Regions from separate parts of the Paraburkholderia aromaticivorans genome, predicted to be linked through region 2. Evidence: predicted binding sites of a transcription regulator. Region 2 holds the regulator's gene; each other region holds the start of a gene.
The links. The regulator HrcA, encoded in region 2, represses chaperone genes, less so after heat shock. The targets are predictions, from matches to a motif close to TTAGCACTCNNNNNNNNNGAGTGCTAA.
Positions count from the first base shown of each region.

Region 1 (5,140 bases), 140 kb from region 2:
GGCACGACGACGAGCCTTGTGTCGCTCGTCACCATCTGCGCAGCGAAAGGCGCAATGCCGGGAGCGGCGATGACCGCGACCAGCGCGACGGGATTTTGCAGTTTGCCCGTTGCTTCGCGCTCGCGTGCGATGTACGGCGCCGGCGGATTGATCGCGGTGACCCCGCACGCCGAGCTTCTGCCCGACCGCGACCAGGGTACCCCGAGCCGATCAGCATGCCATTCGCGACGAGATGGATGATGCTCTCAGCTAACTCTGAGTCTATGGTTCATTTCAGTATGAGCGATCTGGAGTCTGGTTCGCTTAACTTTGAACTTTCTATCGCGTATTCAAAACGATAACGGCCAACCGTCGATATCGGCGCACTAATCCTGAGTGGCCGCATCGGCAGTGTCGGCCTGTACCAGTGCGCGTACGAGCAAGTACACGGCTGGCAAGTCGTCGTCGTCACGTCGCCAATCGACGGGTTCGTCGAGATCCATTCCGGACAACCGACTGTCTTCAAACCGGACAAACGTCGAGCGTACCGTCTCGCTGTGCCTCGCCCGGAAGCCCCGATTTTCAAAGACTTGTACGTCGATTGTCTGCAGCGTGCGCCAGGTCGGCAGTCGCGCATCACTTGAGTAACGGCGGCGGCCACTGTCGAGGTGGCGACCTGCGACCGTGGCAATGATCTGCTGGAGATCGAGCGACGCGCTGCGCAGGGCGCGTTCGAAGGCGGCAGGATGGGTGCCGTGGACATCCATATCAAGAGCGGCGTCGTTCATGCGGTTATCTTCCTGAAGACTTGCGGCAACTGGCGGCATCAAATTCGATGCTTCGACAACGTCTGGTTTCGCTGTGCCAACAACTGGCGGATCTGGGCAAGATAGTTATCGCCGACCGTGCAGTCTTCAACAGGCCGGCAATGTTGATGAGGCGTTGGTGGACGTACGCCGAGATAGCGGCACACCGCGGACACGTACGGTTTGCCGTTGCCTCCCAGATGGCGTGCGGCAGCAGCCACGCGCACGTCTCCGACATGCTTGCGCAACCAGGCAAGCGTTTCGCGATCACCGTCGTTCAAGATGCGGATGAGTTGGTTCATGGCCGATCCTGTATATAAAAACAGTACTGTGAATTTATACAGTATTTGACCGGGATGCAAGTCAATTCGCAGGATGTTGGACTCGGCGGACAAAAAAGACGGCGATTAACGTCGATGCGCAGCGGTCGCCGCGCAGGCCGATGAGGCTATCGCGGCGAACGCCGCGCATCGGTTTCCAGTATTAAGGGATTCCCCTGGGCGGACGATCACAAGGAAAATCCACGCGATTCGGTCGTCGAGCACCCTGTTCGCGAGTGATCGGGGTTCATTTGCCGGCCATTGGGGCTGCTAGTAGATCGCTGTTTTGAAAGGGAATTATTGCAATCCGTCAGAGGCCTGCTGCGGTGCAAGGTTCGGACTCAAGCGAATCTGGACACTCGACGGTCATCCCTTCTTGAATTTGTCACCACCGGTCCATATAATTAGCACTCGCTGCACGAGAGTGCTAACAACATCGCCGGTTGGCTCAGTCAGCCGGGTTTTCTCAGCGTTCTTCAGTCTCAATCAAGAGAGGAGTATGTATGAACCTTCGTCCTTTGCATGATCGCGTGATCGTCAAACGTCTGGATCAAGAAACCAAGACTGCGTCGGGCATCGTGATCCCCGAAGCCGCAGCGGAAAAGCCGGATCAAGGCGAAATCCTCGCAGTCGGCCCGGGCAAGCGTGACGACAAGGGTGCACAAATCGCACTCGACGTGAAGGTTGGTGACCGCGTCCTGTTCGGCAAGTACGCAGGCCAGACCGTCAAGGTCGACGGCAACGAACTGCTCGTGATGCGCGAAGAAGACATCATGGCCGTGGTGCAGAAGTAAGCGCAAGCCGCTACTTTCCCGGTCATATCCCAGAGAATTCAAGGAGTTAGAAGATGGCAGCTAAAGACGTCGTATTCGGTGATTCCGCCCGTGCCAAGATGGTTGAAGGCGTGAACATCCTCGCGAACGCTGTGAAGGTCACGCTGGGCCCGAAGGGTCGCAACGTTGTGCTGGAACGCAGCTTCGGCGGCCCGACGGTCACGAAGGACGGTGTGTCGGTCGCCAAAGAGATCGAACTGAAAGACAAGCTCCAGAACATGGGCGCGCAAATGGTCAAGGAAGTCGCTTCCAAGACCAGCGACAACGCAGGTGACGGCACCACGACCGCAACGGTCCTGGCTCAGTCGATCGTCCGCGAAGGCATGAAGTACGTCGCATCGGGCATGAACCCGATGGACCTGAAGCGCGGTATCGACAAGGCTGTGTTCGCAGCGATCGAAGAACTGCGCAAGATCAGCAAGCCGTGCACGACCAACAAGGAAATCGCACAAGTTGGCGCGATTTCGGCAAACAGCGACTCGTCGATCGGCGATCGTATCGCTGAAGCCATGGACAAGGTCGGCAAGGAAGGCGTGATCACCGTCGAAGACGGCAAGTCGCTGCAAGACGAGCTGGACGTTGTCGAAGGTATGCAATTCGACCGCGGCTACCTGTCGCCGTACTTCATCAACAATCCGGACAAGCAAGTTGCCGTGTTGGACAACCCGTTCGTGCTGCTGCACGACAAGAAGGTGTCGAACATCCGTGATCTGCTGCCGATCCTGGAACAGGTCGCCAAGGCTGGCCGTCCGCTGCTGATCATCGCGGAAGACGTCGAAGGCGAAGCACTGGCAACGCTGGTGGTGAACAACATCCGCGGCATCCTGAAGACTGTTGCTGTCAAGGCTCCGGGCTTCGGCGATCGTCGTAAAGCCATGCTGGAAGACATCGCGATCCTGACCGGCGGTCAAGTCATCGCTGAAGAAACCGGCCTGACGCTCGAAAAGGCAACGCTGGCCGAACTGGGTCAAGCGAAGCGTATCGAAGTGGGCAAGGAAAACACCACGATCATCGACGGCGCTGGCGAAGCTGCGAACATCGAAGCACGTGTGAAGCAGGTTCGCACGCAAATCGAAGAAGCAACGTCGGACTACGACCGTGAAAAGCTGCAAGAGCGCGTTGCCAAGCTGGCAGGCGGTGTTGCAGTGATCAAGGTCGGCGCTGCGACCGAAGTCGAAATGAAGGAAAAGAAGGCACGTGTCGAAGACGCACTGCACGCAACGCGCGCAGCTGTGGAAGAAGGCATCGTCGCTGGTGGCGGCGTCGCGCTGATCCGCGCTCGCACGGCTATCGCTGGCCTGAAGGGCGCTAACGCCGATCAGGACGCAGGTATCAAGATCGTGCTGCGCGCGATGGAAGAACCGCTGCGTCAGATCGTCACGAACGGTGGCGAAGAAGCCAGCGTCGTGGTGGCAGCAGTTGCTGCTGGCCAAGGCAACTACGGCTACAACGCAGCAACCGGCGAGTACGTCGACCTGGTCGACGCTGGTGTTGTCGACCCGACGAAGGTGACGCGCACGGCGCTGCAAAACGCAGCTTCGGTGGCAGGTCTCCTGCTGACGACCGACGCAGCTGTTTGCGAACTGCCGAAGGAAGATGCACCGATGCCTGGCGGCATGCCCGGCGGCATGGGCGGCATGGGCATGGACATGTAATTCCGGTTGGGTCTCGTTGCGAGGCCTGGTTGGGAGCACATGGGGAAGTGCGCCGCGAGGCGCGCTTCCCCAAAAGAAAAAACCCGCAGACCATGCGGGTTTTTCTTTTGGGGTTGGCGTGATGCGATCTGTTATTACACGCGCTCAACGCAACCGGGATTCACCAGACCGTTATCGCGCACGTAGGCTAATATTTTCGCGACGCTTTCTGCCGGCGTCTGCGTTGCGGTGTCTATTTTCAGCTCAGGATCATCTGGGGCTTCATAGGGCGCGGATACTCCCGTAAACGAAGTGATCTCTCCGGCCCGGGCCTTGGCGTAGAGACCTTTCGGGTCGCGGCGCGCGCATGTGTCGACAGAGGCGGAAAGATAGGTCTCGATGAATTTGCCGGGTCCAACGATATCGCGTGCCATCGCTCTGTCTTCGCGCATAGGTGAAATAAGAGCCGTGATGACGATGAGCCCTGCGTCGTTCATCAGTTGCGCTACGTGCGCCACCCGGCGAATATTTTCGCGTCGATCTTTTTCGTTGAAGGTGAGGTCACGCGCGAGGCCATGACGAATATTGTCGCCATCAAGTACATAACATGCGTGACCTAGTGACAGGAGCTGTTGTTCAAGCTGGTAGGCAATCGTCGATTTCCCCGCCGCGGATAGACCGGTGAGCCAAATCGTGACCGGATATTGGCGGAATATGCGCATCCGATCGTCGGCGGTCACTTCGCCGTGGACGCGTTGCAAAAAGACGCGGGACTGTTCCATGGTGTTGCCCATAGGTTTCAATGGCAATGGGCGCGGTCGCCGAACTTCGGCGCTTTGCAGGGGCGATTGTAATGTCGGGTTAGCGCTCGAAGGACGCGTGAAGCATTCACAGGGGGAGGAAATAGAATCGATGACACATCGTCCAGATACAAACATTACGAGTCGTAAAGTTTAGCTGGACGTTAAGAGCCGAGGTGTAACGTTTAATTACACGCTCCAGCGTCCGTTTGCCTATGAAGAACCTGTGAGTCGGCTTGCCGGGGGGAGTGTCTGAATTTTTGTGTGGACCGAGCAAGCAAACACCCATTGCAGGTTTTCTGGAAATAAAACCCGGCCCAATTCTAGTTTTTCTGCATCGACGGACTGCGATTGAGATCGGCTTTGTAGCCGCCTGCTGCTGACGCAGTGAACATCCCTATGAATCCTAGTGCCGTGCTTCGCCCGGCGTCGCGTCCTTGCCCGCGGCAGGCGGCGTTTCGTCGTCGCTGCTGCGCGCCCAGAAGAACCGGTCCGGCATATACGCGCCCATGCCCGGCCGGAACGCGTTGCGCACCGCCTGATACAAATACTCCTGCGCCTCGCGCACGGCTTCGGCGGGCTCCTGGCCGTTGGCCAGCAACGCCGCGATGGCCGAGCCCAGCGTATCCGTCAGACCCATGATCCGATGGCTGCCACGGTCCCACATGTCCTGGCGCAACTGGCCGTCTTCGCTGAAAAGCGTGTTGACGTGCCGGTGCGTGCCGGTCTCCGTCGACAGAATATATTCGCAGCCTTGCGACAGCAGAT
Region 1 is NZ_CP022989.1:447,539-452,678, reverse strand. Features, by position in the region: gene CJU94_RS01945 (DUF2471 domain-containing protein) at 366-767, opposite strand; gene CJU94_RS01940 (CppA family protein) at 806-1,087, opposite strand; gene groES (co-chaperone GroES) at 1,609-1,899, shown strand; gene groL (chaperonin GroEL) at 1,953-3,593, shown strand; gene cysC (adenylyl-sulfate kinase) at 3,728-4,354, opposite strand; gene CJU94_RS01920 (hydroxymethylpyrimidine/phosphomethylpyrimidine kinase) at 4,779-5,140, opposite strand, start outside.
Region 1: a site for HrcA is predicted at 1,510-1,536, ahead of groES (co-chaperone GroES). Genes of this name have one in related genera too.

Region 2 (5,140 bases):
GCGCTCCAGTTGCAGCTCACGGTCGCGCGTTTGCGCGTGCTCGACCGCCTGAACCTTTTCGCGCCATGCCCGCCATGCCCGCGTGACGGTCGCCGCGGTGTCGGACAGGCCCGCGTGCGTGTCGAACAGTTCGCGTTGGGCGTCGGGACGCATCAGCAACTGGTGCGCGTGCTGGCCATGAATATCCACCAGCATTTCGCCGACCTCGCGCAACTGCGCGAGCGTCGCGGCCGTGCCGTTGATAAAGGCCCGCGAACGGCCGTTGGCATCCACCACGCGCCGCAGCATTACGGTGCTGCCGTGATGCCCGTCGGCACCGGTCGTGCCGAGCGCCTGCTCGTCGAGCCAGTGCTCGAGCTGCGCGTGAGTCTCGAATTCGGCGGTGATGTCCGCACGGCTTTCGCCGGTGCGCACGACGTTCGCGTCGGCGCGGGCGCCGAGCGCGAGCGCCAGCGCGTCGATCAGGATCGACTTGCCGGCGCCGGTTTCGCCGGAGAAAACAGTGAAGCCGCTGTCGAATTCGAGATCGAGCGCGGCGACGATGACGAAGTCGCGTATCGAGAGGTGGCGAAGCATGGAGGTCGTCTGGTGAGCTGGGTAGTCAGGGTTCGGCAGCGGCGGCGTTCGCGTTCCGGGTGTCCTTGCCGCTCAGGGCTTGGGGTCTTCTTCGTGCGACGGGTACTCGTTCCAGTGCAGCTTCTTGCGCAGCGTGGCGAAGTAGCTGTAGCCGACCGGATGCAGCATCGGCACTGTATGGCGCGAGCGGCGCACTTCGATCGTGTCGCTCAGTTCGAGCGAGGTGAACGACTGCATGTCGAAATTGACGTTCACTTCACGCCCCGAGACGATCTGGATGCTCACCTTGGAATCGTCCGGCAGCACGATCGGACGGTTCGACAGCGCGTGCGGCGCGATCGGCACCAGCACGATGCCTTGCAACTGCGGATGCAGAATCGGCCCTTGCGAAGACAGCGCGTAGGCGGTCGAGCCGGTGGGCGTAGCCACGATCAGGCCGTCCGAGCGCTGGTTGTACATGAAGCGGCCGTCCACCGAGACATGCAGTTCCGCCATGCCCGAGAAGCCGCTGCGGTTGACCACCACGTCGTTGAAGGCCAGCGCGTGATAGATCGGGGTGCCGTCGCGCATGATGCGCGCTTCGAGCAGCACGCGTTCTTCGCGTTCGAAATTGCCGGCCAGCATTTGCGGCACGATCTCGCGCATGTCGGAGATCGGAATGTCGGTGATGAAGCCAAGCCGCCCGTGGTTGATGCCGATCAAAGGCGTGCGGTATGGCGCCAGCTGGCGGCCGATGCCGAGCATGGTGCCGTCGCCGCCCAGCACCACGGCCACGTCGGCGCGCGCACCGATCTCGGCGGGACGCAGCGCCGGGTAGTCGGTGACGCCGATCTCGGCGGCGGTGTCGGCTTCGAACACGACCTCGAAGCCGCGCTTTGCGATGCACAAGGCGAGCGCGGTCAACGGCTCGGCGATGCCCGGCGTATTGTTGCGCCCGACGAGCGCGACGGTCTTGAACTGGCTGGTCACTTGCATGCCGGCATTACACCATAGGTAGGGCCTGAAAAGAACCGTAGACAGACCCCGGTGGCGGCCCGGCCCGCGCGGGCCGCCAGCGCATCTCGCGATTATCGTTAGAATGGTGAAGCCTTGATGACATGCGCGCCGGTTAAAGTGCAATGAGGTACCGGCCGCCGGGCGGCCCGGAAGGCGGTCCGCCCGGTGGTCCGCGCGATGATCCGCAACGCGCCGGGCTGAACGCCGGCCAACGGGCCGGACCGAAGGCAACGTGCCGCAGCGGCAAGCGGTGGCGCGTTCGTCAGGGATGGGCGCCCCTAGCGCTCGCGGTAGTCGTGCCATTGAGCTAAAATTTTCCGTCATGCTAGATCCTCGCGCACAAACCCTCCTCAAAACGCTGATCGAGCGCTACATCGCCGAGGGTCAGCCGGTCGGCTCGCGCACGTTGTCGCGCTATTCGGGCCTCGAACTGAGTCCCGCAACCATCCGCAACGTGATGTCCGACCTCGAGGACCTGGGGCTCGTGATCAGTCCGCATACTTCCGCAGGCCGCATTCCCACGCCGCGCGGCTACCGCCTGTTCGTGGATACCATGCTGACGGTGGAGTCCGCCGCCGACGAAGAAGCGGTGATGCGCACCGTGAAGACCACGCTGCAGGCGGGTGAGCCGCAGAAAGTCGTTGCTGCGGCGGCAAGCGTGCTGTCCAATCTGTCGCAGTTCGCGGGCGTGGTGCTGACGCCGCGGCGCAGCCACGTGTTCAAGCAGATCGAGTTCATGCGTTTGTCCGACAAGCGCATTCTGCTGATCATCGTCACGCCGGAAGGCGACGTGCAGAACCGCATCATGGCGACCCAGCGCGATTTCTCGCCGTCGCAACTGGTTGAAGCCTCCAACTACATCAACGCGCACTTCGCGGGCCTCTCGTTCGACGACGTGCGCCGCCGCCTGCGCGAAGAAATCGACGAACTGCGCGGCGACATGACCACGCTGATGCACGCCGCCGTCACGGCCAGCACGGACGAAGCCGACACGGGCGAGACCGTGCTGATTTCCGGCGAGCGCAACCTGCTCGAAGTGGCCGACCTGTCGTCGGACATGGCGCGCCTGCGCAAGCTGTTCGATGTGTTCGACCAAAAGACTAGTCTCCTTCAATTGCTCGACGTGTCGAGTCACGCGGCCGGCGTGCAGATTTTCATTGGCGGCGAGTCGAACCTCGTGCCGATCGAGGAAATGAGCGTGGTCACCGCGCCTTACGAGGTGAACGGAAAGATCGTCGGCACGCTGGGCGTGATCGGACCGACCCGCATGGCCTACAACCGCGTGATTCCGATTGTGGACATTACCGCACGCCTGCTTTCCCTGACTCTGAGCCAGCAGTAGAAACAGCTTTCTTCGACTCCCGGCCGCGCCGGTTTCTGCCGCAAATAATGCGTGACGGCGCGCGGCTTGCCAATTGGCCGAATGGCCAGGGGTGTCCGGCGGACCGGTGCATGAAACACGCCGCTATAATGGTTTCCACCTGAACCGATACTCCGCCTACACGGGTTACCCCTGCTGCCTATGCGCTTCGACCTCGAGCGGCCTTCTCAGAACGCCACGTCACATCGTGTCGCGGTGCTGCTGATCAATCTCGGCACGCCCGACGCGCCGACGCCGCGCGCGGTCCGCCGCTATCTCGCGCAGTTTCTCTCCGATCCGCGCGTGGTCGAAATTCCGGCGCTGCTCTGGCAAATCATCTTGCGCCTGCTGATCTTGCCGTTCCGCGGCCGCGCCTCCGCCAAGAAGTACGCCACGGTGTGGATGCCCGAAGGCTCACCGCTGCGCGTGTTCACCGAGAAGCAGACCGAAGGCTTGCGCCATCTGCTGCAACTGAACGACTACACGGTGCTCGTCGATTACGCGATGCGCTACGGCACGCCGGGCATTCCGGCCATGCTGAACCAGCTCAAGCTGGCCGGCGCCGAACGTGTGCTGCTGATGCCCATGTATCCGCAATATTCGTCGTCCACCACCGCCACCGCGTTCGACGAGGCCTTTTCGGCCCTCAAGCGCATGCGCAATCAGCCGGAAATCCGTACGGTGCGCCAGTACGCCGATCATCCGGCCTACATTGCGGCGCTTGCCGCGCAGGTTCATCACTATTGGCATCAACACGGCCGGCCGGATTTCGCCTCGGGCGACAAGCTGGTGCTGAGTTTTCACGGTGTGCCCAAACGCACGCTGGATCTTGGCGATCCGTATCACGAGCAATGCCAGCAAACCGGCGCGCTGCTGATGCAGGCGCTCGAACTGACGCCGGTGGAGTGCCGCATCACCTTCCAGTCGCGGTTCGGCAAGGCAGAGTGGCTGCAGCCGTATACCGCGCCCACGCTCAAGGAGTTGGGCGCGGCGGGCGTGCGGCGCGCCGATCTGTTCTGTCCGGGTTTTACTGCCGATTGCCTCGAAACCATCGAGGAAATCGGCATGGAAGTGCGTGACGAGTTCCTCCATGCGGGCGGCCAGGATTTCCATCGGATTCCCTGCCTGAACGCCTCGCAGGCGTGGATTGCCGCGCTGGGCGAAATCGTCGCGCAAAATCTGCAGGGCTGGCCGGTGCAGGCGCTGCCCGTACCGCATACGACGGGAGCTTGAGCGGGCTCATGAACTACCGGATTTCGACCGAAGCGGGCGCGAAACTACGCATCGACAAATGGCTTTGGGCGGCGCGCTTTTTCAAGACGCGTTCGCTCGCGGCGGCGGCCGTCGAAAAAGGGCATGTGCGCATTGACGGCGTCAGTGTCAAGCCGGCCAAAGACGTGCGGGTCGGCGACCTGGTCGAGGTCGAGATCGAACGGATTGTCTGGCAGGTGGCGGTGCTGGGCGTGTGCGACGTGCGTGGCCCGGCGAGCATCGCGCAAACGCTTTATGCGGAAACCGAGGAGAGCAAGGTGAAGCGGCAGGTCGAACAGGAGCGGCGCAAGACGTATCGCGAACCGGCGGCCGCATTGCACGGCCGACCGACCAAACGCGACCGGCGCACTATCGACAAACTTTCAGGTGGGGGTTGAACAATTGTTCCATGGTCGCGTGCACGCCACCATATTCGGTAGTGCGGTCGTTGACAGCCCCGGACATGCAGATGGTCGTGGTGCCCGCAATCAGAACCAATGCGACCACCGAGATTGCAAAGGTCAGTTTCACGGTACTCCCCTCGGGAAGGTTCAGGATAAAGACGGGCGAATCGGGTGAAATTGCAATATGTCGGAAAGGCTTACGTCAGATTAGGGTTAACGCGTCTTTTCCGGTGCTTTGTTGGAGCATAGGCCACTTGCCGTCCGCACTCAATCTCAATCTGATTGCGTCGCATTAATGGTTGTAACCGGGCATTTCCGCCGCCCAGCCTTGGTGCGAAAAGATCCGGTAGAACCGCTTGAAATGGTTCTTTCCGGCCTCATCTGCCGTGTTGATTTGCGGTGGCTCGCGAAGTAGTCTGTCGCGATTTTGCAACGCACAAATCGCGTCAGCCTGGATGCGCGGCCGCCACCGTTGGCTTTTACTCATTTAACGACTTTCAGCGACATGGAAAACACGCAAGAGAACCCGACGAGCCAGAATCCCACGCCCGCC
Region 2 is NZ_CP022989.1:584,504-589,643, reverse strand. Features, by position in the region: gene recN (DNA repair protein RecN) at 1-576, opposite strand, end outside; gene CJU94_RS02585 (NAD kinase) at 649-1,551, opposite strand; gene hrcA (heat-inducible transcriptional repressor HrcA) at 1,895-2,914, shown strand; gene hemH (ferrochelatase) at 3,095-4,165, shown strand; gene CJU94_RS02570 (RNA-binding S4 domain-containing protein) at 4,174-4,581, shown strand; gene grpE (nucleotide exchange factor GrpE) at 5,093-5,140, shown strand, end outside.

Region 3 (5,140 bases), 250 kb from region 2:
GAGGGACCGAGCCGCGCGTACTTGAACATCAGCATGATTTCGATGATGAACAGCACCGTGTAGAACACCACGAAGCCCGCGATACTCAGATACAGGTCGCCCGCGGTCAGGCTCGAGGCCGACAGGCTGGTGGGCAGAATGCCCGCGATGGTCCACGGCTGGCGGCCCACCTCGGCGACGATCCAGCCGAATTCAGCCGCGAGCCAGGGCAGCGGAATCGCCCACAGCGCCCAGCGCAGGAACCAGCGGCGCTTTTCCAGCAGCAGCGAGCGCTGCGCGCAGAACCAGAACGCCAGCACGAAGGTGGCGAGGAACAGGATGCCGAGGCCCACCATCAGGCGAAACGAGAAGAACACGGGCGCCACGGGCGGGATCGTTTTCTTCGCGGCCTGCGCGATCTGATCCGGCGTGGCGTCGGTGACGTTCGCGGTGAACTGCTTGAGCATCAGGCCATAGCCCAGATCCTGCTTGTGCGCGTCGAAGGCGGCTCTGGCTTCGTCGGTGACGTCGCCCTGTTTCAGCTTCTGCAGCGCGGCGTAGGCCAGCATGCCGTTGCGGATGCGCGCCTCGTTGCGCACCATGAGGTCCTTCAGGCCGACCACGGGTTCGTCGAGCGAGCGCGTGGCGATCAGGCCGAGCGCGTAAGGGACCCGGATCGCGTAGTCGGTGCGCTCTTCCTTCTGGTTCGGAATCCCGATGATCGTGAACGGGGCCGGCGCGGGGGCGGTTTCCCATTCGGATTCGATCGCGGCGAGCTTGACCTGCTGGACTTCGCCGGTGCGGTAGCCGGATTCGTCGCCGAGCACGATCACGCACAGCGTGGACGCGAGGCCGAACCCGGCGGCGATCGCGAACGAGCGCAGCGCGAATTCGGTGTCGCGGCGCTTGAGCAGATACCACGACGACACGCCGAGCACGAACATCGAGGCCGTCACATAGCCGGCCGAGACGGTGTGGACGAACTTGACCTGCGCGACCGGATTGAACAGCACGGAGAAGATGCTGTCGAGTTCCATGCGCATGGTCTGGTAGTTGAAGGTGGCGCCGACCGGATTGTTCATCCAGCCGTTGGCCACCAGAATCCACAGCGCCGACAGGTTCGAGCCGAGCGCGACGAGGAAGGTCACGGCCACGTGCTGGACCTTGGAGAGCCGCTTCCAGCCGAAGAAGAACAGCCCGACGAAGGTCGACTCGAGGAAGAACGCCATCAGGCCTTCGACGGCGAGCGGCACGCCGAAGATGTCGCCGACATAATGCGAGTAGTAGGACCAGTTGGTGCCGAACTGGAATTCGAGCGTGAGACCGGTGGTGACGCCCATGGCAAAGTTGATGCCGAAGAGCTTGCCCCAGAACTGGGTCATGTCCTTGTAGATCTGCTTGCCGGTCATCACGTAGACCGACTCCATGATGACGAGCAGCCAGGACAGGCCGAGCGTGAGCGGGACGAACAGGAAGTGATAGAGCGCCGTGATGGCGAACTGGAGGCGCGACAGTTCTACGACTTCGCTAACGGGCATGTTGATCACCTTGGGACGGATGCGAAGCAGGCACGGACAGCAGCGCCTGCGCGACTTGCTCAGGCGGGAGCGACATGTGCTCCGCCTGTGGATGATTGAAGAAGGTGTATTTGAGCGCCATCAGCAGTGCAAATTTGACGGCGAGGACGATGGCGATATCCCGCGCCAGCGTCGGACCGCGCACCCAGCCGTGGAACCTCTTGCGCAGGCTCGGGCGGCGGACGGTAGGGCGATTGAGGGCTATGGTCATGATCGGTAGAAGGCCACTTCACACCGGTGAATCCGGCTGGCGCCAAACCGCGTCAACGGTCTGGCGAGTGCATCCCGATTCTAGGAGTAGAACCTCGCGCGCAACGGTTCGGTGCTGCGGCATTGGGTCGCGAGACTTGCTCCGTTTAGCCAGTATTGCTATCTGCTTTGTGTTACGTCAAGAAATGCGTCGACCGTGCATTCTGTCGCGTGAATGCGCGCGCGTGCGCCCACGCAACCACGTAAGCGAAAAAAAACCCGCCGTCTTACGAGGGCGGGGCTTGGCGGCTGGCTGCCGCGCGCCGGGCGAACCGGCATGCTGAAATACTTCAGGCTTTACGCATATTCGGTGAGTGCGCCGCGCATCTTCTTCATTGCGCTCGCCTCGATCTGGCGAATACGTTCGGCGGATACACCGAACTCGTCGGCCAGTTCGTGCAGCGTCGAGCCACCCGAGCCGTCGTCTTCCACCTTCAGCCAGCGTGCCTCGATGATACGGCGGCTGCGGGCGTCGAGTGCGTCCAGCGCGCTCGCGATACCGTCGCTTTGCAGCTTGTCGCGCTGACGCGAGGCCAGCACGGCCGTCGGTTCGCTATGCGAGTCGGCCAGATAGGCGATCGGCGCGTACGACTCTTCGCCGTCTTCGACCTGGCCTTCCAGTGCGATATCGCCGCCCGAGAGGCGCGTTTCCATTTCGGACACTTCTTCGCGCTTCACATTCAGCTCTTTGGCGAGACCTTCGATCTCGTCCGGCGTGAATGCGCCCAGACCCTGTTTGTGGCTGCGCAGGTTGAAGAACAGCTTGCGCTGCGCCTTGGTCGTGGCGACTTTCACCATCCGCCAGTTGCGCAGAATGTATTCGTGGATCTCGGCCTTGATCCAATGCATGGCGTACGACACGAGGCGCACGTTCTGCTCCGGATCGAAGCGCTTCACGGCCTTCATCAGGCCGATATTGCCTTCCTGGATCAGGTCGGCGTGCGGCAGTCCATAGCCCAGATAGTTGCGCGCGATCGACACGACCAGCCGCAGATGCGACAGGACGAGACGGCGTGCGGACTCGAGGTTGTCCTGCTCGCGAAATTCGGTGGCGAACTGGCGTTCTTCCGCCGGCGTCAGCATCGGAATCCGATTGACGGCCTGGATGTAGGCGTCGATATTGCCCAGCTGACCGGGCAGCAGAGAGGAATGCGAGAGCGCCAGTGCACCTGCCGAAGCGGCCTTAGCCGACGACGGGCTCAAAGTACTCGGAAGGGTCATTGCATGGCTCACGTAAGAAACTCCTTTGGAATCAGACAAAAGCTTGTTCAGGTAACGACTCCAGCGTTGGATGTTAGCACTCTGATTTACCGAGTGCTAATACTTAGAGGGCGTAGGGCCATCTAGGTTCCGCAAATTCCTATTGAAATTCACAATTCAATAGCCATGGTACGCCTTCTTGAAGAGCTCTGCGCGCGGCGTATAAGTTACCTGTCAGATCGACTTGTTGATAATAAGTGACCGATTTTTTCAGTATTGGAAGTGACTAATTGCGAAAAATGGTATTCCTTCATACGATCCACCAAATTTGGATTGACTTTAGAATACGCAAAACTGTTACGAATTGTTCAGCGGGCGGCGAAAAACGGGTGTTAGATGGACAACAAAAAGAATGCTTTGCGTGGTCTGGCGCTAAAAATCACGGCTGCGGCCGTGCTGGTGGGAACCTCGGGATGGGCGTTGGCCGGCCAGTTCGGCGTGCAGGTCGCCGGTGGACTGGGGGATCGCCACGTCAAGAAACTCGATCTGGGAATCGTTTGGGATCCGGATCTGACCTGGTGGCAGATCGGTGACTGGCATTTCTCGCTGGTCGGAGAGGCGCATGTGGCATGGTGGCACACCGACGAAGGCGACGTGCACGAGAATATCGGCGAAATCGGCGTGACGCCGATCATACGTTTCATCAAGGAATCGGGTCCGATCCGCCCGTACGCCGAAGTGGGCGCGGGCATCCGCGTGCTCTCGAGTCCGCGGCTTTCTTCGACCTTCACGCTGGGCACGGCGTTCCAGTTCGCCGACATGGCCGGCGTGGGCATGCAATTCGGCAACCGCCAGCAGTACCAGGCGGGCTATCGCTTCCAGCATATTTCGAACGGCGGTATCAAAGAGCCGAATCCTGGTATAAATTTCCACCAGCTATATCTGCAATATAACTTCTGACGACCGTGGCCACGTTCGGCTCATCGGTGCGAGGGGCTGAGCGATGGCGGCAAAGACAATCGAAGCGATACGCGAGCTCGAACGAGAGCGTTTTCGTGCAATGGTCGACGGCGACGGCCAATCGCTCGACACGTTGCTCGCGGATAACGTGAGCTACGTTCACACGAACGGCAAGAGGGAAACGAAGCGGCAGTTCATCGACGGGATTATTGCGGGCCGCCGCCGCTATCGGCAGATCGAGGTGCAGTCGCAAGACGTGCTGCCGGTCGGGCGGGAGACCTGCGTGGTCACCGGCCGGGCGCTGATCGAAATGGAAGCGAATAACGGCGCTCTGCTGTTCCCGATCGCCTACACGGCGATACATACGCAGGCAGACGGACAATGGCGCCTGATTGCCTGGCAGGCTACGCGTTGCGCAATCGAGTGAGCCTTGTGAGCTCACGCTAACGGACCGGTTGCGCCGTGTGGGCGTCCGGCCGCCACAAGCATACGGGTCGCGCGCTTGTGGCTCGGCGTGTGGTTCGCTGACGGTTCGTTCGTGATGCCCTTCTGCCTCGCGCCCGACTCTTACGCCCGACTCTTACGCCCGACTTTCACGTCCGACTCTCACGCCGTCACGCTCTCCTCATTCACCCCGCTCCACTCGCGACGCTCCGCCGCCCCGGCCCCAGCCGACGTCTCCGGCATCGCCGCGCGTTGTCGCGCCACCACCTGTGCCGGCGTCACCGCATCGCCCGCATACGGGTGCCGCGGATCTACCGGCAACCGGTTGCAGCGCTCCACCACGCGTCGCACCGCCGCGATATCGGAGAAATCGAGCCCCGTATCGACACCTTGGGCATCCAGATTCATCGCGAGCGTGACGAGATCGAGATTGCCGGTACGCTCGCCGTTGCCGAACAGACAGCCTTCGACACGATCCGCGCCCGCCAGCAGTGCCAGTTCCGCGGCGGCTACCGCGGTGCCGCGATCGTTATGCGGATGAACCGACAGCACGATGCTGTCGCGATAGCCGAGGTTGCGGTCCATCCATTCGATCTGATCGGCGAACACGTTCGGGGTCGCGGCTTCCACGCTAGCGGGCAAGTTGACGATCATTTTGTGGCTGCGCGTGGGGCGCCACGTCTGCGCCACCGCGTCGCAGACCTCGCGCGAGAACGGCAGCTCGGCGGTGT
Region 3 is NZ_CP022989.1:834,469-839,608, reverse strand. Features, by position in the region: gene CJU94_RS03720 (cytochrome ubiquinol oxidase subunit I) at 1-1,517, opposite strand, end outside; gene cydP (cytochrome oxidase putative small subunit CydP) at 1,507-1,767, opposite strand; gene rpoH (RNA polymerase sigma factor RpoH) at 2,103-3,038, opposite strand; gene CJU94_RS03705 (acyloxyacyl hydrolase) at 3,402-3,965, shown strand; gene CJU94_RS03700 (nuclear transport factor 2 family protein) at 4,009-4,392, shown strand; partial or broken gene CJU94_RS03695 (2-isopropylmalate synthase) at 4,680-5,140, opposite strand, start outside.
Region 3: a site for HrcA is predicted at 3,100-3,126, ahead of rpoH (RNA polymerase sigma factor RpoH). Genes of this name have one in related genera too.